One region of the Bariatricus sp. SGI.019 genome, then DNA from elsewhere that is predicted to be linked to it. Evidence: predicted binding sites of a transcription regulator. Region 1 holds the regulator's gene; each other region holds the start of a gene.
The links. The regulator Rex, encoded in region 1, represses fermentation and respiration genes when NADH is low (regulators of the CRP and FNR family bind a similar motif). The targets are predictions, from matches to a motif close to ATTGTTAANTANTTAACAAT.

Region 2: the regulator Rex is predicted to act here: its motif matches at 3,165-3,184, upstream of rsxC (electron transport complex subunit RsxC).
Region 3: the regulator Rex is predicted to act here: its motif matches at 2,335-2,354, upstream of ACQRD1_RS12070 (acyl-CoA carboxylase subunit beta).
Region 4: the regulator Rex is predicted to act here: its motif matches at 3,693-3,712, upstream of ACQRD1_RS00270 (aminoglycoside phosphotransferase family protein).

What each region holds. Positions count from the first base shown of each region.
Region 1 covers NZ_JBNPOQ010000017.1:37,461-42,521, forward strand. The annotation lists gene ACQRD1_RS11400 (DUF6472 family protein) at 50-226, shown strand; gene ACQRD1_RS11405 (flavodoxin family protein) at 254-976, shown strand; gene ACQRD1_RS11410 (ABC-F family ATP-binding cassette domain-containing protein) at 977-2,932, opposite strand; gene ACQRD1_RS11415 (redox-sensing transcriptional repressor Rex) at 3,063-3,707, shown strand; gene ACQRD1_RS11420 (NAD(P)H-hydrate dehydratase) at 3,798-5,061, shown strand, end outside.
Region 2 covers NZ_JBNPOQ010000020.1:15,486-20,546, forward strand. The annotation lists gene ACQRD1_RS12105 (YcxB family protein) at 1-456, shown strand, start outside; gene cmk ((d)CMP kinase) at 469-1,125, shown strand; gene ispH (4-hydroxy-3-methylbut-2-enyl diphosphate reductase) at 1,148-2,005, shown strand; gene rpsA (30S ribosomal protein S1) at 1,986-3,104, shown strand; gene rsxC (electron transport complex subunit RsxC) at 3,285-4,607, shown strand; gene ACQRD1_RS12130 (RnfABCDGE type electron transport complex subunit D) at 4,658-5,061, shown strand, end outside.
Region 3 covers NZ_JBNPOQ010000020.1:4,855-9,915, reverse strand. The annotation lists gene ACQRD1_RS12075 (OadG family transporter subunit) at 1-756, opposite strand, end outside; gene ACQRD1_RS12070 (acyl-CoA carboxylase subunit beta) at 771-2,210, opposite strand; gene ACQRD1_RS12065 (peptide MFS transporter) at 2,550-3,905, shown strand; gene ACQRD1_RS12060 (aminopeptidase P family N-terminal domain-containing protein) at 4,047-5,061, shown strand, end outside.
Region 4 covers NZ_JBNPOQ010000001.1:52,138-57,198, reverse strand. The annotation lists gene ACQRD1_RS00280 ([FeFe] hydrogenase, group A) at 1-820, shown strand, start outside; gene adhE (bifunctional acetaldehyde-CoA/alcohol dehydrogenase) at 989-3,601, shown strand; gene ACQRD1_RS00270 (aminoglycoside phosphotransferase family protein) at 3,835-4,590, shown strand; gene ACQRD1_RS00265 (cell wall hydrolase) at 4,763-5,061, opposite strand, start outside.

The DNA.
Region 1 (5,061 bases):
CCCAAATGAAAAATATGTTATACTTGTTCCCAGGAAGGAGTTGTGTATCGTGAAGAGTAATTGTGAATCATGTGCTCATTATGAATATGATGAGGACTATGAATGTTTCACTTGTCAGATGGCATTAGATGAGGATGAATTGTATCGATTTGTGACCAATACATATTACGATTGCCCATATTATAGTTATGGCGATGAATATACGATTGTTAGACATCAGATGTAGATTATATGAATGGGGGAAGTATAGAAGATGAATATATTGATGATTAATGGAACTATGCGAAAGGGTTCTACTTATCATGTGGGAAAAATGTTGATTGATAAGATTGCTACAAAGGAGGATCAGGTAATTGAACTATTTCTACCGAAGGATATGCCTGAGTTTTGCAGAGGCTGTGGAAGATGTATTATGGAAGATGAGACAAAATGTTTTGATTATCTAATGTACATGAAGCGGTTGACTGGCTTGATTGATAAAGCTGACCTGTTGATTCTGACTTCACCGGTTCATGTCATGCATGTAACGGGAGCGATGAAATCTATGTTGGATCATTATGGATATCGTTTTATGGTTCACAGACCGGGAGCTTCTATGTTTCGAAAACAGGCAGTGTGTATTGCAACTGCCGCGGGAGGCGGCGTGAGATCTACGCTTAAGGATATGAAGATTAGTCTCCAGTTCTGGGGTGCCGCTAGAGTGTATACCTACGGAATGTCGGTGGCATCGCTTGGTTGGGATGGTGTCAGTGCAGATAAGAAAGAGCGGATTGACAGAGATTTGAGTAAGCTTGTATTAAAGATTTCCAAAGATCCAGATGGAGTGAATCCAGGAATCAAGACTCGTGCTCTGTTCTATATTATGAGAAGCTTTCATAAAAAAGGAATGAGTCCGGTGGATGATAATTATTGGAAAGAAATGGGATGGCTTGGAAAAGAACGTCCATGGAAATTACTGAAAAAGGAAGAGCTGTAGCTATTCAGCCAGCTCTTCCCATTTTATATACAGCTCTTCAAGTTCTTCCGCAATAGCTGCCTTTTCATTGGCTAATTCCTGACATTTAATGGAACTTGTAAAAATATCTTCCTGCAACATCATTTCGTCAATCTTAGCATCCCGCTCTTCAAGAGTAGTGATGCGTTCTTCGGTTTTCTTCAGTTCGTTTTTTCGTTTTCGCTCGCGAGCCTGTGCTTCTTTTTGTTCCTTCCAGTCGAGCTTAGAATCTGACACATTTGCTGCAACAGAGTCTTTGCCAGAAGATATAGCAGAATTTGCAGTTCCTGGAATATAAACAGAAGACGGGGCACCAGCATAAATGGTTGTTAGCTCGTCTTTTTTTTCAAGATAATAGTCATAATTCCCTATATAATTTACAAAAGTCTGATTCACCAGATCAAGGATCCTTGTTGCTGTCTGATTGATAAAATAACGATCGTGTGAAACATATAAGATAGTTCCGGTATAGTTGTTCAATGCTTTTTCCAGAATTTCTTTTGATGGAATATCCAAGTGGTTTGTTGGTTCGTCAAGAATCAGAAAATTAGCTTTCGAAAGCATCAGCTTCGCTAAAGATACTCTGCCACGTTCTCCACCGCTTAGGTCACCGATCCGTTTAAACACATCATCCCCAGTAAATAAAAAAGCGGCCAGCATATTTCTGATCTTCGTGTTAGTCAAATCCGGGTAATCATCTGAAATTTCGTCAAAAATGGTTTTTTCCATATGTAGTACATGGTGTTCCTGATCATAGTATCCGATCGCTACATTAGTTCCCAATGTAAATGTACCGGAATCTGCTGATATTACCTGATTTAAGATTTTTAAAAGTGTTGTTTTCCCCGTTCCATTGTCACCGATGATTGCAACATGTTCCCCGCGTTTAATGTCAAAACTTATATCTTGAAACAGAACTTGATTTGGAAATGATTTACTTAGATGTTCAACAGACAGAACATCGTTACCGCTGACACAAGAAGGCTCTAATGTTAAGTGAATCTCATTATTTGCTTCCAAGGGTTTCTCTACAGGACGGATCTTTTCCAACATCTTTTCACGGCTTTCTGCACGCTTAATAGATTTCTCACGATTAAAAGAACGAAGCTTTTCAATTACGGCTTCCTGATGCTTTATTTCTTGCTGCTGATTTAAATATTCTTTTATCTGAGCATCACGAAGCTGCTGCTTTTTGGCAGCATAATCACTGTAATTTCCATTATAGGTCATCAATTTTCCAGATTCGATTTCTAAGACCTTAGTCACTACTTTGTTCAAAAAGTAACGGTCATGAGATACGATCAGAACGGCTCCTGGATAATTCAGAAGATAAGTTTCTAACCAAGCTATAGAGTTTAGATCCAAGTGGTTAGTAGGCTCGTCCAAAAGCAAGATATCTGGCTTGGTGAGCAATAATTTACCAAGAGAGACGCGGGTTTTCTGACCCCCAGAAAGGGTATCTACGGGTTTAGAAAAATCATTTTCTGTAAAACCAAGACCTTTTAATACCCCGTTAATCTCACTTTCATATGCATAACCATTCTGGCGTTCAAAAGAAGCTGTCAGACGATTATATGTTTCAAGGCGTGATGTCAATGCATCACCTTCTAAATGTTTTAATTCTAATTCGATGGAACGGATCTGTGTTTCCATTTCGATGATATCAGATTTGGCAAGTTTCACTTCTTCATAGATAGTGCTTCCACTTTGCATAGCCTGATGCTGTGCAAGATATCCCAAGGTTTTGCCTTTGGTTAAAATTACTTCTCCGCGGTCAGAAGGAAGCTCACCTACAATCATTTTAAAAAGCGTTGATTTTCCCGCTCCATTGGGACCAACAAGAGCTGCTTTTTCGTGATCTTCTATATGAAAAGAACCGTCAGCGATAATCACTTTTTCGCCGAAAGATTTACTGATTCCGTGACATGCTAATATCATATTATTTTCATATCCTCCTTTTTCACTCGTTTTCATTATAGCGAAAATAGGACAAAATACAACTAAAAGTTTGACTTTGTTCACACAATTCTATATAATATTTCTTAGAATGAAATGGAAGGTGAGACTATTGGAAGAGAGAGAGATTTCCCAGGCGGTCATCCGTAGATTGCCACGATACTATCGATACTTAGGAGAGCTACTTGAAAATGGAGTGGAGCGTATCTCGTCTAACGATTTGAGTAAGCGTATGAAAGTGACTGCATCTCAGATTCGTCAGGATCTTAACAATTTTGGTGGGTTCGGTCAGCAGGGTTATGGTTATAACGTTAAATATTTGTATACAGAGATTGGTAAGATTCTTGGCTTGGAAGAGGCTCATAATATGATTATTATAGGAGCTGGTAATTTGGGGCAGGCTCTTGCTAATTATGCAGCTTTTGAGAAGAGAGGATTTGTATTAAAAGGAATTTTTGATGTCAACCCAAGATTGGTAGGTGTTTCAATCAGAGGCGTGCCGATTCGTATGATGGATGAGTTAAAGTCATTTGTCCAACAGAATGATGTTGAGATTGCAGTTTTAACTATTCCAAAGGACAAGGCAATTGAAGTGGCTAATATGCTGGTAGACAATGGTGTTCGTGCAATTTGGAATTTTGCCCATACAGATTTGAATCTGCCGGATCATATAATTGTTGAAAATGTACACTTGTCTGAAAGCTTAATGCAGTTATCATACAATATTAGCCGATATAACGAAGAACATAAGAAATAAAAAGCAAAGACGTGTAATGACTGGCATGCGCAGACGGGCTGGTTTTTACACGTCCTTTTATATTGTAAAATGAACTTGGAAGGTGAGATTATGCGATATCTGCTTAATGGAAATCAAATGAAAAAGGCGGATCAATATACAATACAGGAACTGGGAATTTCGTCTATGGAGTTAATGGAGCGTGCTGCAAAGAGATGTGTAGAGACTATGGAGGCGGAAAAGCTTGATCTGTCCAAAGCGTGTATCGTATGTGGTTCAGGGAATAATGGTGGTGATGGATTTGCGATAGCGAGACTTTTAAAGGAAAAAGGGTATCCTGTGACAGTTTGTTTTGTAGGAAATGAATCTCATCGTACGGATGAAACAAAACAGCAGATGAGTAAATTAAGGGAAACAGGTGTTGAGATATTCAAAGAGTACAAAGAAGACGAATATAGTATCATAATAGATGCGATGTTCGGTGTTGGACTTAGCCGTGAGATTATAGGAAAATATTTTCAGATTATTCAGAAGATGAATGAAGCAAAGGCTGTAAAATTTGCTGTAGATATGCCATCTGGAATATCTGCGAATCATGGAAGTGTCCTTGGAATTGCTTTCCGTGCAGATATTACGGTGACTTTTCAAATGGAAAAGCTGGGACTTGCAATCTATCCCGGAAAGGAATATTCTGGTAAAGTGATTGTAGCTGATATCGGAATCCATACGGAAAAAATAATTGCTACCGAAAAAACGGCATATACTTATGAGAAGAAGGAATATTGTAAATTTCTGCCAGCCAGAAAAGAAAATTCGAATAAAGGGACATATGGGAAGTTACTTGTAATTGCAGGAAGTAAAGGTATGTCTGGAGCGGCTTATCTGAATGCAAAAGCGGCATATATGTCTGGAGCAGGACTGGTACAGATCTATACACCGGAAGAAAATAGGATTATTTTACAGCAGCTCCTTCCGGAAGCAATTATTACAACTTATGACATTTTTGATAAGACTGAGTTGTTAAATCTTTTAACATGGGCAGATGCAGTTTGTATTGGATCTGGAATAGGAATCAGTGAGCGTTCCAGGAGAATATTGAAGGCAACTCTTGAGCATGTGAAAGTACCTTGTCTGATTGATGCAGATGGTTTGAACCTGATTGCGGAGCATAACGCTTATCTTCAAAAGATTCATCATACAGATTTTGTGATAACACCACATATGAAAGAGATGTCACGGCTGTTACATATAAGTGTAGAGGAATTAAAACAACATAGGATGGATATACTGGATTCATTTGTTCAAAAAAGTCAATGGACTTGTGTACTGAAAGATGCCAGAACTATTGTTGCATCAGTTTCTGAAGGAAACTATG
Region 2 (5,061 bases), on a different contig from region 1:
AGTAATGTATTACATGGTACGGCGGGCAGCATTGCCTTTTTCGCGTTAAAATATCTTGTGTGTTGGGCGCTGGCTTTTGTTATAGCAGAAGTTCTGGCAAGGACTTTCGGGAAAAAGATGGAGATGCTTGCGTCAACCGGAGACGGGCAGACAATGTATGAAGAAAGAATGAAAAAATGGAAAGAACCTTTTAATGTAAAACTGGAATTCGGTAAAGATTCTTGGACGAGTTTTGTACATGGTAATAAACAGACGCTTTATTATAAAAATGTAGAGCGAATTATCGAAAGTGAAAAGATTATAGCAATGATTGTTTATGTAGAAACTGGCGGAAAGAAATTCTTTGGTTTTCCAAAGGATGGGATTCAGGATGCTGATATTGAAGAATTTAAACAATTTTTAATACAGAAATGTACTGGAGTTAAAAAAGGAATCGAAAAAGTAAATATTGAATAAAGGAGAAATATCATGGGATATAATGTGGCAATTGATGGTCCAGCAGGTGCAGGAAAGAGTACGATTGCAAAATTAGTGGCAAAAGAAAAGGGATTTATCTATGTTGATACCGGTGCCATGTATAGAGGTCTGGCGATTCATTTCCTGAATCAGGGAATTCAGGCGGATGAGACGGAAAAAGTGATTAAGGCATGCCAGGATGCTGAAGTAACCATTCGCTACGAAAATGGTATCCAGCAGGTTTATCTGAATGGAGCAAATATTACTTCCAGATTGAGGGATGAGGAAGTAGGAAATATGGCATCTATGACATCGGCAATCCCAGAAGTAAGAGCCAAGTTATTGGAGCTTCAGCAGAATCTTGCACGTACACAAAATGTGATCATGGATGGCAGGGATATCGGAACGTGTGTATTGCCGAATGCTGACGTGAAGATATTTTTAACTGCAAGTGTTGAGACGAGAGCCAAGCGTCGCTATGAAGAGCTGATGGCAAAGGGAGTCCCTTGTAATTTGGATGAAATTGAATCGGACATTCGAGAAAGAGATTATCGTGACATGACAAGAGAGATTGCTCCGCTGAAACAGGCTGAGGATGCAGTAAAGGTAGATAGTTCTTATATGACAATTCCTGAAGTTGTGGATAAAATTGTCGAATTGTGCAGGTGATGTGGATTAAGGAGAGAAAAGAATGGAGATAGAGTTGGCAAGAACAGCGGGATTCTGTTTTGGTGTAAAGAGAGCTGTTGACACTGTATATGAACAGGTAGAACAGCACCGGGAAGATAAAATCTATACCTATGGTCCGATTATCCATAATGAAGAAGTGACAAAAGATCTAGCCAAAAAAGGAGTTGAAGTGATTGACTCTGAAAAAGAATTAGATGCAGTGGATAAAGGCGTTATTATTATTCGTTCTCATGGAGTAGCCAGAGACATATATAAAAAAATACAGGAAAAAGGCCTGACTTGTGTAGACGCTACCTGTCCTTTTGTAAAGAAGATACACAGAATCGTTGAGGAAGAAAGCAAAAAAGGGGCATTTATTGTCATTATTGGTAACAGCGAACATCCGGAGGTAGAAGGAATCAAAGGGTGGGCAGGAAAACAAGTAATTGTTGTACAGACAGCAGAAGATGCCAGACAGTTTCAGTTGAAAGATGCTGAACAGAGGGTCTGCGTCGTTTCTCAGACGACATTTAATTACAATAAATTCAAAGATTTAGTTGAAATAATCTCAAAAAAGGGGTATGATATAATTGTTTTAAATACGATTTGCAATGCAACAAAGGAACGTCAGGAGGAGGCTTGTGAAATTGCAAAGAGAGTAGATGCTATGGTGGTTATCGGCGACAAACGTAGTTCAAATACTCAGAAGTTATTTGAAATATGTAAGAATGAATGTTTGAATACGTACTATATACAGACACTTGACGATTTGGATATGAATCAATTAAGGTCCGTGGAAACAGTAGGTATTACAGCAGGGGCATCCACGCCCAATAATATAATTGAGGAGGTTCAAAATAATGTCAGAATTAACTTTTGAACAAATGTTGGAAGAGTCATTCAAAACAATAAGAAATGGAGAGGTCGTAGATGGTACTGTCATCGATGTAAAGCCCGATGAAATCATCTTGAATATAGGTTACAAGGCAGACGGTATCATTACAAGAAGCGAGTACACAAACGAAGCAAATGCAGATTTAACGACTATGGTATCCGTTGGTGATGCAATGACTGCAAAAGTCCTGAAAGTTAATGATGGAGAAGGTCAGGTGCTTTTGACCTATAAGAGACTTGCAGCAGAAAAAGGAAATGAAAGATTGAGAGAGGCTTATGAGAATCATGAGGTGTTAAAGGCTCCTGTTGCTCAGATTCTTGGCGGTGGATTAAGTGTTGTGATTGATGAAGCAAGAGTGTTTATCCCTGCAAGCCTTGTGTCAGATACTTATGAAAAAGATTTGAGTAAGTATCAGGATCAGGAGATTGAATTTGTAATCAGTGAGTTTAATCCTAGAAGAAATCGCGTAATTGGAGACAGAAGACAGTTACTTGTTGCTGAACGTGCAGAAAAGCAAAAAGAATTATTTGCTAAGATCCAGGCTGGAGACAGAATGGAAGGAACTGTTAAAAATGTGACAGATTTTGGCGCGTTTATTGATCTTGGTGGAGTTGATGGACTTCTTCATATTTCTGAAATGTCTTGGGGACGTGTTGAGAATCCAAAGAAGGTATTCAAAGTTGGTGAGACATTAGAAGTAATGATTAAAGAAATCAATGATACAAAGATTGCCTTGAGTTTGAAATTCCCGGAGACTAATCCATGGGCGAATGCAGCAGAAAAATATGCAGTTGGTACTGTGATTGAAGGAAGAGTTGCTAGAATGACTGATTTTGGTGCATTTGTTGAACTTGCACCTGGAGTAGATGCATTGCTTCATGTTTCTCAGATTTCAAGAAATCATGTGGACAAGCCGTCAGATGTATTGTCTGTAGGTCAGGAAATTACGGCTAAGATTGTCGACCTTAATGAGGATGAGAAAAAAATCAGTTTAAGTATGAAAGCTTTAGAGCCGGCAGCAAATGAACAGACTGAGGCAGAAAGCGTGGATGAAAGTGCTGAAGAGGAAACTAGCGAAGAATAATTTGCATGTTGAATATTGTTGGGATTGTAGAGATAGAGACCGCTAGGTCTCTATCTTTTATATGTTAAAATTTCGACAAGATGTTTGCGGAAATATACAATGAAATCCCTGGATTTACTGGATTATTAGGGAGTTTTCATGTATAGTATATAAAGAGTAAAAAGGAAGGAAGGAAAAAGGATGGCATTGTTAACATTTAAGGGTGGTATTCATCCGGATGACGGCAAGAGCCTGGCAAAAGATAAGGCGATTGTCGAAGTAAAACCCAAAGGGGATTTGGTATATCCAGTTTCTCAGCATATTGGCGCTCCGGCCAATCCGATAGTGGCTGTAGGGGATCGTGTTTTAAAGGGTCAGATGATAGCAGAAGCCGGGGGGTTTGTGTCTGCGCCTATCTATGCATCGGTTTCCGGAACAGTTAAGGCGATTGCCCCACATTTAAATCCAACAGGGGGTATGGTAAACAGTATCGTTATTGAAAATGACGGTGAATATGAGGAAGTGCAATATCCAGAAGTGAAACCTTTGGATGAGATGACAAAAGAAGAAATCCTCAATACAATCGGTAATGCTGGTGTTGTAGGTATGGGTGGTGCAGGATTCCCAACGAGAGTCAAACTGTCACCGAAAGAACCAGAAAAGATTGATTACATTATTGCTAACTGTGCAGAGTGTGAACCATATATCACCGCTGACTACAGATCAATCATGGAGACGCCGGAAAAATTAGTCGGCGGTATGAAAATTGTATTAAAGCTTTTTGATAATGCAAAAGGTGTTTTTGGAGTAGAAGATAATAAACCGGATTGTATTGAAAAGTTAAAAGAACTGACAAAGGATGAACCACGTATGGAAGTACTTGCGTTAAAGACCAAGTATCCACAGGGTGGTGAGCGTCAATTGATTTATGCAACAACTGGAAGAGCAATTAATTCGGCAATGCTTCCGGCAGATGCAGGATGTGTTGTAGATAACGTGGCAACATTGATCAGTATTTATCAGGCAGTGGCAGAAGGAAAACCATCTATGGAACGAGTTGTTACTGTGAGTGGAAATGCAGTAAATGAACCAGGTAACTTCAGAGTACCATTTGGAACAAATCAGGCTGAACTTGTAGAGGCTGCTGGTGGATTCAAAAGTGAACCGGAAAAATTAATCTCCGGTGGTCCGATGATGGGATTCTCTATGTTTACACTGGATGTGCCGGTCACTAAGACTTCTTCGTCTATTCTTGGCTTTACAAAAGATGAAGTGGCTCAATATGAACCATCTGCATGTATCAATTGTGGACGTTGTGTAGATGCCTGTCCAAGTAGATTGATTCCGTCAAGACTTGCAGATTATGCAGAACATCATGACGAAGAGACGTTTACAAAACATGAAGGTCTGGAATGTATGGAATGTGGTTCTTGTAGTTTTGTATGTCCTGCAAAGCGCCCATTAAAACAGGCAATTGGTTCAATGAGAAAGATTGCGATGGCAAACCGCAAAAAGAAAAAATAGTCAAATAGAAGAGGAAGAGGTGAACAAACGTGAGTGAGAACAAATTAAAAATGTCATCTTCACCACACATTCGTTCCAAAGACACCACAAGCAGTATTATGATGTGGGTAACGATTGCACTGTTGCCGGCTTCAGCCTTTGGTGTATGGAACTTTGGATTGTCAGCGCTTATTATGCTGATCAGTACAACTGCAGCATCTGTTCTGACAGAGTACATATATGAAAAATTAATGCACAAGAAAATTACAATCGGCGATTGGAGTGCCGTTGTTACAGGTCTTTTACTTGGCCTGAATATGCCGGCTTCAGCTCCATGGTGGATGGGTGTTATCGGTGGTATCTTTGCCATTCTGATTGTAAAACAGTTATTTGGTGGTCTGGGACAGAACTTTATGAACCCGGCACTCGGAGCAAGATGTTTCCTGTTAATTTCTTTCACAAGCCAGATGACTAC
Region 3 (5,061 bases), on a different contig from region 1:
ACGACGTCTAATACTTCTTACAACAAATCCATCTTTGCTGCATCCTTCTGCCTCTCTGGCGGCAGCAATTGCTGCAGAAATGACTGCGATCAATTCCAGATCATCTGCGACCGGAGTCTCAACTGCAGAAAGATTCTGAACAGGAGCTTTCTCTGTCTTAACTTCCTGTACAGGCTGCTTTTTGAATTTTTTCTCAATCGCAGGAATATATTTAAATAAGGAAATCAGGAATGAAATAAAAATCAGTACTATAAATACCGTTCCCATTCCAAGTATCGTATTTAATCCTGCTTTTTCCAATATTTCTCCTGTTGAATATTCTGCATCAACTGTCATGCTGTCCAGATAAGAATCTTCATCAAATACAAATGTAATCGTTGCTTCACGGTCTGAGAACTCAACTGCTGTTGTAACTTTAAGTTCATCTGTAGATGCCTCAAATGTATAATCACCATGACCTATATATTCACCACACTCTTTAGTAGCCGCTTGCCACGCCTCCAATGCTCCAAGGAAACTTTCCTGCGTAACAGGGATCCCAGCCTCAGTCAACTGTAGCTCAACATTAAAATCTGTCATGGACTTCCACTGTTCGAGCGTTGCTTCATCGGTACTCGCACAATAACTCAACAGAAATTCTGTCGTCTGTTCAATGGTAGCTTCATCATAATCCATTGTTTTATTGCCGCTTCCACATGCGGTAAAGCAGAGCATTGTCGCAAGCACACAGAGTAATAAACTAATCTTTTTTCTCACTTTACCTCACCTCTCTAAACTGCACCATGTTTTTTCATCGGGCGTTCTTCTCTCTTGGTAAATAACATCTCAAATGCACCGATGACATATTTTCTGGTATCAGCTGGTTCAATAATCGTATCTACATATCCTCTTCTTGCTGCTGAAAGCGGGCTTGACTGCAATTCTTTGTATTCTGCTGCTTTTTCTTTTACAGTAGCCGAATCAGAATTTGCATACATAATCTTAGCTGCAAGATTTGCATCCATCATACCAATCTCTGCAGTTGTCCATGCATACACTATATCTGCACCGATAGACTTACTATTCATTGCTACATAAGCACTTCCAAATGCTTTTCCAATCACAACATTCACTTTTGGAACTGTTGCATTGGCAAATGCATAAGTAAGCTTTGCAGCTTCTCTCGCAAGATTTCTTTCTTCACATTTTCCGGCTTTAAATCCAGACACGTTTGTCAAAGAAAGAATCGGAATATTAAAAGCATCACAAAATGTTATAAATTCCGCTGCTTTTCTTGCTCCATGAGCAGACAAGGAGCCATCAAATTCTGCGACAACTTCTGCATTTTCATTGTATACTTTTGAACGGTTCGCAACAGCACCCACTGTCATCCCATTCAATCGAATAAATCCGGTCACCATATCCTTTGCAAAATTCTTTTTCGTCTCAAAGAACACGTTGCTATCAGAAATATTGGCCAGTGCAATTGCAGTATCTTCAACTGCATTTTCAATCCCTTCACATACACGGTTGAGATCATCTGTACACTCATCGTAGGCAACATTTTCCTCATTATTACAAGGAAGCATACAAATTAGGGCACGAATATTTTCAAGGATTTCTGCTTCTGTTCCCACCACATCTACAAGACCAGACTTTTCACTCTGATATTCTGCAGAAGAGGTATCCAGCTTTGAAATCTCATTGCCAGGAATTGCATTTGGTGAATTCACAAATAACTTTGCATCAGATGCTTCCATGAAGGTAAAATCTGTCAAAGCAGGGACGAGAGCAAGTCCACCACCACAAGTCCCAAAGATTGCTGTAATCTGTGGAATCACACCAGAAGCCATTGATTGTTTTAAGTACAGATTACCAAATGCCTCTAATGCATCTGTCGCTTCCTGAAGTCTAAAACCAGCACAGTCTACAAGACCGATTACCGGCGCACCCATCTTCATTGCCATATCATAGATATTTGAAATCTTTTTCGCATGCATCTCACCAATTGCTCCATTTAATACCGTTGCGTCCTGGCTATATACATATACTAAATTTCCGTCAATTACTCCATAACCAGTAATTACACCATCAGCCGGAGTGTCTTTTTCCTGCATGTTAAAATCAGTGCTTCTGGCAGTAACAGCACCACCGATTTCAACAAAGCTTCCTGCATCAAGTAAAGAAGCAATTCTTGCACTTGCTACATTTTCTGTTGCCATGTTGCCCATAGTATAGTCCTCCATTTTCTTACATATTTAAATTGGGTTGATACTTAATTGTAAAGTAGAACCAAATTTTTGCCAATTGTATTATATCGTTTTTCTTCTCTCCATGCAATACTTTTCGCATTTTTCTGTTAAAATATTATCGAATTATTTTTTTATTATATCAAGTTATCATGGCAGCACGTTAAAGCAACTGTGAATTTTGCACTATTCATTAACTTTTTCTTAACTTTTTATTGTACTTTAGTCTAATTTATGATATATTTATCATGGTTTTTAAATGTAGACATTTTTCTACACAAAAACCGAAACAATACTATATTTTTAATTGGAGGGTTAAAAATGGAAACAACAAAAAAGAAATGGCCATTTGGTTTCTATGTATGTAGTTTCTCTTTCACTCTTGAAAGACTTGCATACTACGCTGCTAAATGGGGCGTTGCCATCTTCATCGTTCTTTCTGCAGCAGAAGGAGGTCTTGGACTTTCCAAAGCTGAGGGTGCGTTGATGAGTTCCAACCTGGTAGCATTTACTTATATCACACCAGTTATCGGTGGATACATTGCTGACCGTTGGATTAGCCCAAGACTCCTCGTTCCAATCGGAGAGATTTTAATGGGTCTTGGTTATTTATGTGCATGGCAGGCACAGAGCAAAGGTATGGTTTGGGTTATGATTATCCTGATTGCTATCGGTACAGGTTTCTTCAAAGGAAATGTATCTGGTATCAACGGACGTCTGTTCCCATTAGCTGACGCAGATACTTTGGACTCTATCTTCAGTATCCAGTATTCATTCGTTAATATTGGTTCATTCTGCGGAACAACATTCCTGACTCTTGTTGCTACAAACTACAGCTATCGCTTCATGTTCCTTCTTTGCGGAATCTTCATGTTCATCGACTGTGCATGGTGGCTCTTTGGAATGAAGTTCTTAGGTGATGCTGGTAAGAAACCATTCCTTGTTGACAACAGAACTGAAGATGTTGACAAAGCTGACAAAGAGAAAGACAATGCTCCTCTTACAAAGCTTGAGAAAAATCGTGTTATCGCTATCTTAATCGTAACACTGTTCTCTGGTGTATTCTGGTTAATCTGGTACATGGCTTACATGCCAGTTTACTATGAATTTGGTCCAATTGAGCAGGGCGGTTCCGGATGGGCTAACTGGAACATCGGTTCTTTCCAGATGCCTACTGCATGGTTTGACTCTATGAATGGTCTTCTTTGTATTATTCTTTGTCCTGTATTCGCTGGAATCTGGGCTAAGATGAAACAAAGACCACAGGGCGACTGGGGAATGTTCACAAAGACATCTGTAGGTATTATTATCCTTGGTCTTTGTACAGCATCCATGGTACTTGCTGCATTCCTTAGCGGTGAAGGAACAAAAGATCCAGTTGGTATCTGGGTTATCATCCTGACAGCTGTTGCTATGTCTGTCGGTGAAGTTATCTTCTCACCACTTGGAAACTCTTTCATCAACAAATATGCTCCTAAGAAACTGCTTGGAACATTGCTTGGTGTATGGCCACTCATCATTTTCTTCGCTGGAAAAGGATATGGTCCACTTTACAACTTCCTTGCACAGTTCTCATTCGTTAAAGCTTACGGTATCGTTACAATCCTGATCATCGCCTGCGGTGTTATCATGTTAGCGTTCACGAAGAAATTTGACGAAATGGTTGGCGGTAAATAAGTCAATACATAAAAGGATTTACTTTTTGAAGGAAAGGGCTCCCGGTTCCCCGGGAGCCTTTTTTTCTACAGGAAATCACATTTTCCAAAATATATCTGTGTATTTCATAATGAAATTACAATATAAAGGAGGCAATTGATTATGACAATTGTAGCAGAAAGAATTGCAAAACTTCGTGCTTTGATGGCTGAAAAAGGGATTGATGCATATGTTGTTCCTACTGCCGATTTCCATCAGAGCGAGTATGTAGGAGAACATTTTAAGGCAAGAAAATTCATTACCGGATTCAGTGGCTCTTATGGTACAGCCGTGATTACAAAAGATGACGGTGGTCTATGGACAGATGGAAGGTACTTCTTCCAGGCAACTAACGAACTGGAAGGAAGCGGCATCCGACTGATGAAAATGTTCGTGGGTGATACTCCATCTATCACAGAATATTTATGCGATAATGTACCAGAAGGCGGCACGGTAGGCTTCGATGGCCGTGTGCTTTCCATGGGAGAAGGTCAGGAATATGAAGATGCATTAACAGCAAAGAATATTCAGATTGATTATTCTGAAGATTTGATTGATGCAATCTGGGAAGACCGTCCATCTCTTTCTAAAAAACCAGCATTCTTCCTGGAAGAAAAATATTCTGGCGAGAGTACAGCTTCCAAACTTGCACGCGTGAGAAAGAAAATGGAAGAAAACGGAGCAGATACACATATCATTGCTTCTCTTGATGATGTATGCTGGCTTCTGAATGTCCGTGGAGATGATATCGATTTCTTCCCATTACTGCTTTCCTATGCAATCGTAACCATGGATGCTGTTGAACTATATGTTGACGACTCCAAACTGGATGACCGAATCCATGAAGAATTAAAGAAGAATAACGTCAATATTCATCCTTACAATAATATTTATGAAGATATCAAGAATATCAGCACTGACAGTGTTGCACTGATTGACCCAATGAAAATGAACTACGCTTTGTACAAGAATATCCCTTGCAAAATCGTAGAAGCTGCAAATCCAACTATCCTTATGAAAGCCATGAAAAATGATGTAGAACTTAAGAACATCAAAAATGCTCATATCAAGGATGGTGTTGCAATCACCAAATTCATGTATTGGGTAAAAACACGTTATGACAAAGAACCAATCACAG
Region 4 (5,061 bases), on a different contig from region 1:
ACATTTGGTAAAATATTTATCCTCTGCAAAATCACCACAGCAGATGTTCGGCGCAGCAATGAAGACCTACTTTGCAGAAAAACTAGGTGTATCACCAGAGAAAATCTACACCGTGTCTGTAATGCCTTGTGTTGCGAAAAAAGGCGAGAGCGAGATGGAACTGTTCTATGGAGAATATGCAGGACATGACATTGATACAGTAATCACGACCAGAGAGCTGGTAAGAATGATTCGTTCTGCACACATCAGCCCTGATACATTGGTAGATATTGAAAGCGACCGCCCGATGCAGGCTGGTACAGGAGCTGGTGTCATCTTTGGAGCAACTGGCGGTGTAATGGAAGCAGCGCTTCGATCCGCATATTATATCATCAAAGGAGAAAATCCACCGGCAGATGCATTTACTGCAGTAAGAAGTCAAGGCTTCAACGAAAATGATGGTGTACAGGAAGCAGATTTCCAGATTAATGATATTACCGTCAGAACCGCTGTTGTAAGCGGTCTTGGCAATACCAGAGCACTGCTTGATAAGATAGAACGAGGAGAAGTACACTACGACTTCGTAGAAGTTATGGCATGTCCAGGAGGCTGCGTAGGCGGAGGCGGACAGCCAATCCACGATGGTGAAGAGCTGGCCTTTGAACGCGGCAAGAACCTGTACTATCTGGATGATAATTATGACATTCGATTCTCACATGAGAATCCAGATATCCTTCAGATGTACGAAGAATATTTCGAAAAGCCAATGTCACATAAAGCTCATATGCTGTTACATACAGAACATGATGCAAAAATAGTAAATTACGGCAAAGGATTTTAAAAAATAGTTAATAGGGGACGTAGTAAAATTAAAAAATACTACGTCCCCTGTTATTTTTTTGTCATTATCGTTAAAAAAATATCAAAAACATATTGACAAATAATTAACACACAGTTATACTATGACCATTGAAACGATAGTAACACAGTTACAGGGAGGATAATCAAAATGGCAAAGAAAAAAGAGGCAGTACCAGAGATTATTGATAATGTCGAAGCTCTTGAAGCAAAGATGAAGGCGATGAGAGAAGCACAGAAGATCTTCGCTACATTCACACAGGAGCAGGTAGATAAGATCTTCTTCGAGGCAGCAATGGCAGCAAACAAGATGCGAATTCCTCTTGCAAAACAGGCAGTTGAGGAAACTGGTCGTGGTATCGTGGAAGATAAGGTTATTAAGAATCATTACGCAGCAGAGTATATTTACAATGCTTATAAGAATACCAAGACTTGCGGAGTTATTGAAGAAGACCCAGCATATGGAATTAAGAAGATTGCGGAACCAATTGGCCTTGTAGCGGCAGTTATTCCTACAACTAACCCAACATCAACAGCAATTTTCAAAACATTGATCTGCTTGAAGACCAGAAATGCAATTATCATCAGTCCACATCCGGCAGCAAAAGCCTGTACGATCGCTGCAGCAAAGATTGTTCTGGATGCAGCTGTCAAAGCAGGAGCACCGGAAGGAATTATCGGATGGATTGACGTTCCGTCCCTGGAACTTACCAATACAGTTATGAGAGATGCAGATATTATCCTTGCAACAGGTGGACCTGGAATGGTGAAGGCTGCATACTCTTCAGGAAAACCGGCACTTGGCGTTGGACCTGGAAATACTCCTGTTATTATTGACGAGACAGCAGATATCAAGATGGCAGTAAATTCTATCATTCATTCTAAAACATTTGACAATGGTATGATCTGTGCATCCGAACAGTCTGTAACGGTGCTCGACAGTATCTATGATGAAGTAAAGAAAGAATTTGCATATCGTGGATGCTATTTCCTGAAAAAAGGCGAAGAGCTGGATAAAGTTCGTAAGACTATCATTATCAACGGTGCCTTAAATAATAAGATCCCAGGAAAATCTGCATATGAGATTGCAAAACTCGCAGGTGTAGATGTCCCGGAAGATACCAAGATCTTAATCGGTGAAGTGGAATCCGTTGATATCTCTGAAGAATTTGCGCATGAGAAATTATCTCCGGTACTTGGAATGTACCGAGCAAAAACATTTGATGAAGCCCTTGCAAAAGCTGAACAGTTGGTAGCAGATGGCGGATATGGACATACATCTTCTCTGTATATTCATCCTGCAGAGAAAGAGAAGATTGCAAAACATGCAGAAGCAATGAAGACTTGTCGTATCTTAATCAATACTCCATCTTCTCAGGGCGGTATCGGTGATCTTTATAACTTTAAACTTGCTCCATCTCTTACACTTGGATGTGGTTCTTGGGGAGGCAACTCTGTATCTGAGAACGTAGGTGTAAAACATCTGATTAACATTAAGACGGTCGCAGAGAGGAGAGAAAATATGCTGTGGTTTAGAACACCTGAGAAAGTATACTTTAAGAAAGGCTGTATGCCGGTGGCACTCGATGAACTCGGAACAGTGATGCACAAGAAAAAAGCATTTATCGTAACAGATACCTTCTTATATAAAAATGGTTATGTAAAACCAATTGAAGAGAAATTAGACCAGATGGGAATTCAGCATACATGCTTCTATGAAGTAGCACCAGATCCGACTCTGCAGTGTGCACAAAAAGGAACAGACCAGATGAGAGCATTTGAACCAGATACAATCATCGCACTTGGCGGTGGATCTGCAATGGATGCAGCGAAGATTATGTGGCTGATGTATGAGCATCCAGAAGCAAACTTTGAAGACATGGCTATGGACTTCATGGATATTCGCAAGAGAGTATTTACCTTCCCAAAAATGGGAGAGAAAGCCTACTTTGTTGCAATCCCGACATCTTCTGGTACAGGTTCTGAAGTGACACCATTTGCCATCATCACTGATGCAGAGACAGGCGTAAAATGGCCGATTGCAGATTACGAATTACTTCCAGATATGGCAATCGTCGACGTAGATAATGCAATGACAGCTCCAAAAGGACTGACAAGCGCATCCGGTATCGACGTTATGACACATGCAATCGAAGCATACGTATCCATTATGGCAACAGACTACACAGATGGACTTGCAATGAAAGCCGTTAAGATGGTATTCGATTATCTGCCATCTGCATATGCAAACGGAGCCAATGACCCAATCGCAAGAGAAAAGATGGCAAATGCATCCTGTATGGCTGGTATGGCATTCGCAAATGCTTTCCTTGGCCTGAACCACTCCATGGCCCACAAACTTGGAGCATTCCATCACTTGCCACACGGTGTCGCAAACGCAGTTCTCCTGACAGAAGTCATGAGATACAATGCAGCAGAAGTTCCGACCAAGATGGGAACATTCTCCCAGTACCAGTATCCACACGCACTTGCAAGATACGCAGAATTAGGACGCTTCGCCGGATGCCAAGGCAAGACAGACGAAGAAGTATTCGAAAACTTCCTCGCAAAACTGGAAGACCTCAAAGAAAAGATTGGAATCAAAAAATCCATCAAAGAATACGGAATCGACGAGAAATACTTCCTCGATACATTGGATGATATGGTTGAACAAGCCTTCAACGACCAGTGTACAGGAGCAAACCCGAGATATCCACTCATGAAAGAAATGAAAGAAATCTATCTGAAGTGTTACTACGGTTAATATTAGGGACGTAGACTTTTTAAAAAAGTCTACGTCCCTAATTGTGTTTTGTGGTGTACCTAAATGGAAAAAGGGGTGTACCCAAATGAATAAAGTTAATTATTTAACAATAAAAATATGCAATAAAAATAAGTTAAAAAAATATCAAATTACTCTTTCCAAATGAAATTTAAGGGTGTATAATGCAGTTAACAAATAAAAGATCGGAAGTATTATACAAGGAGGCACAGCTTATGAAACTTGAAGGAAGTAATTTGATCGTGAAACGTCCGTACAAAGAAGTCTACAAATGCGATAAAGAGATTGTCAAGGTATTCGAGACCACACATCCAAAATCTGCAGTGTTTAATGAGGCGTTGAATACAGTAAGAGTAGAGGAATCAGGATTGGATATTCCGCAATTAAAAGAGGTTACACAGATTGATGGCAAATGGGCTCTGGTTATAGAGTATAAAGAAGGAAAGACTTTGGAAGAGATGATGAAGGTGGACCATGATAATCTGGAAAAATATATGTCAGATTTTGTGGATCTGCAGCTGAAGGTTCAGAGTAAGAAAGCGCCGATGCTTAACAAATTAAAGGATAAACTGGCGAGACAGATTAATGGACTAAAAGAATTAGATGCAACACAGAGGTATGAATTGTTGACCCGTCTGGAGAGTATGCCGAAGCACACTAAGCTTTGCCACGGTGATTTTAATCCAAGTAATGTAATTGTAGGAAAGAATGGCAAGATGACGGTTGTTGACTGGGCGCATGCGACCCAGGGAAATGCCAGTGCGGATGCAGCTATGACTTACCTTCTTTTTGCACTGAAAGATCAGGATGCAGCTGACCTCTATATGAAGCTTTTCTGCAAGAAGAGTGACACTGCAAAGCAGTATGTACAGCAATGGCTTCCAATCGTAGCAGCATCACAGTTAGAAAAAGATAATGAGCTGGAAAAAGATTTCCTCATGAAATGGATTGACGTTATGGATTATCAATAGCCATGTTGAATAAAAGAGAATAAAGTAAAAGAGAATAGAGTAAAAGAGAATAAAGTAAAAGAGAGAGAATACGGAAAATAAATTCCATATCCTCTCTCTTATGTTATATGATGAGATACATATTATCTATCTGCGAAGTTAATAAGCAAGATAAAAATATCATATTAAAATATTAATAAAAGACATTTCCACCAATATTAATTCCCTGAACTCCAGAACCAGCATAATTGAAGTTATAGCAATGAATAACCGCAGAGTGCCGTGCACCGCCCAAAGCGGCCTGTGCAACAGAATATGCTGTGGAGGATGGTCCCTTTGCAAGGACACGCTCCAAAGAACCGTTCCAGGTAGGACTAAATTGTCCAGACTGATAAATGACACCGCGTAAGGTGCTTGGATAACTCGGGCTGGCAACACGGTTCATGATAACCGTTGCTACAGCTAACATACCATCATAGCTATTACCGGCCT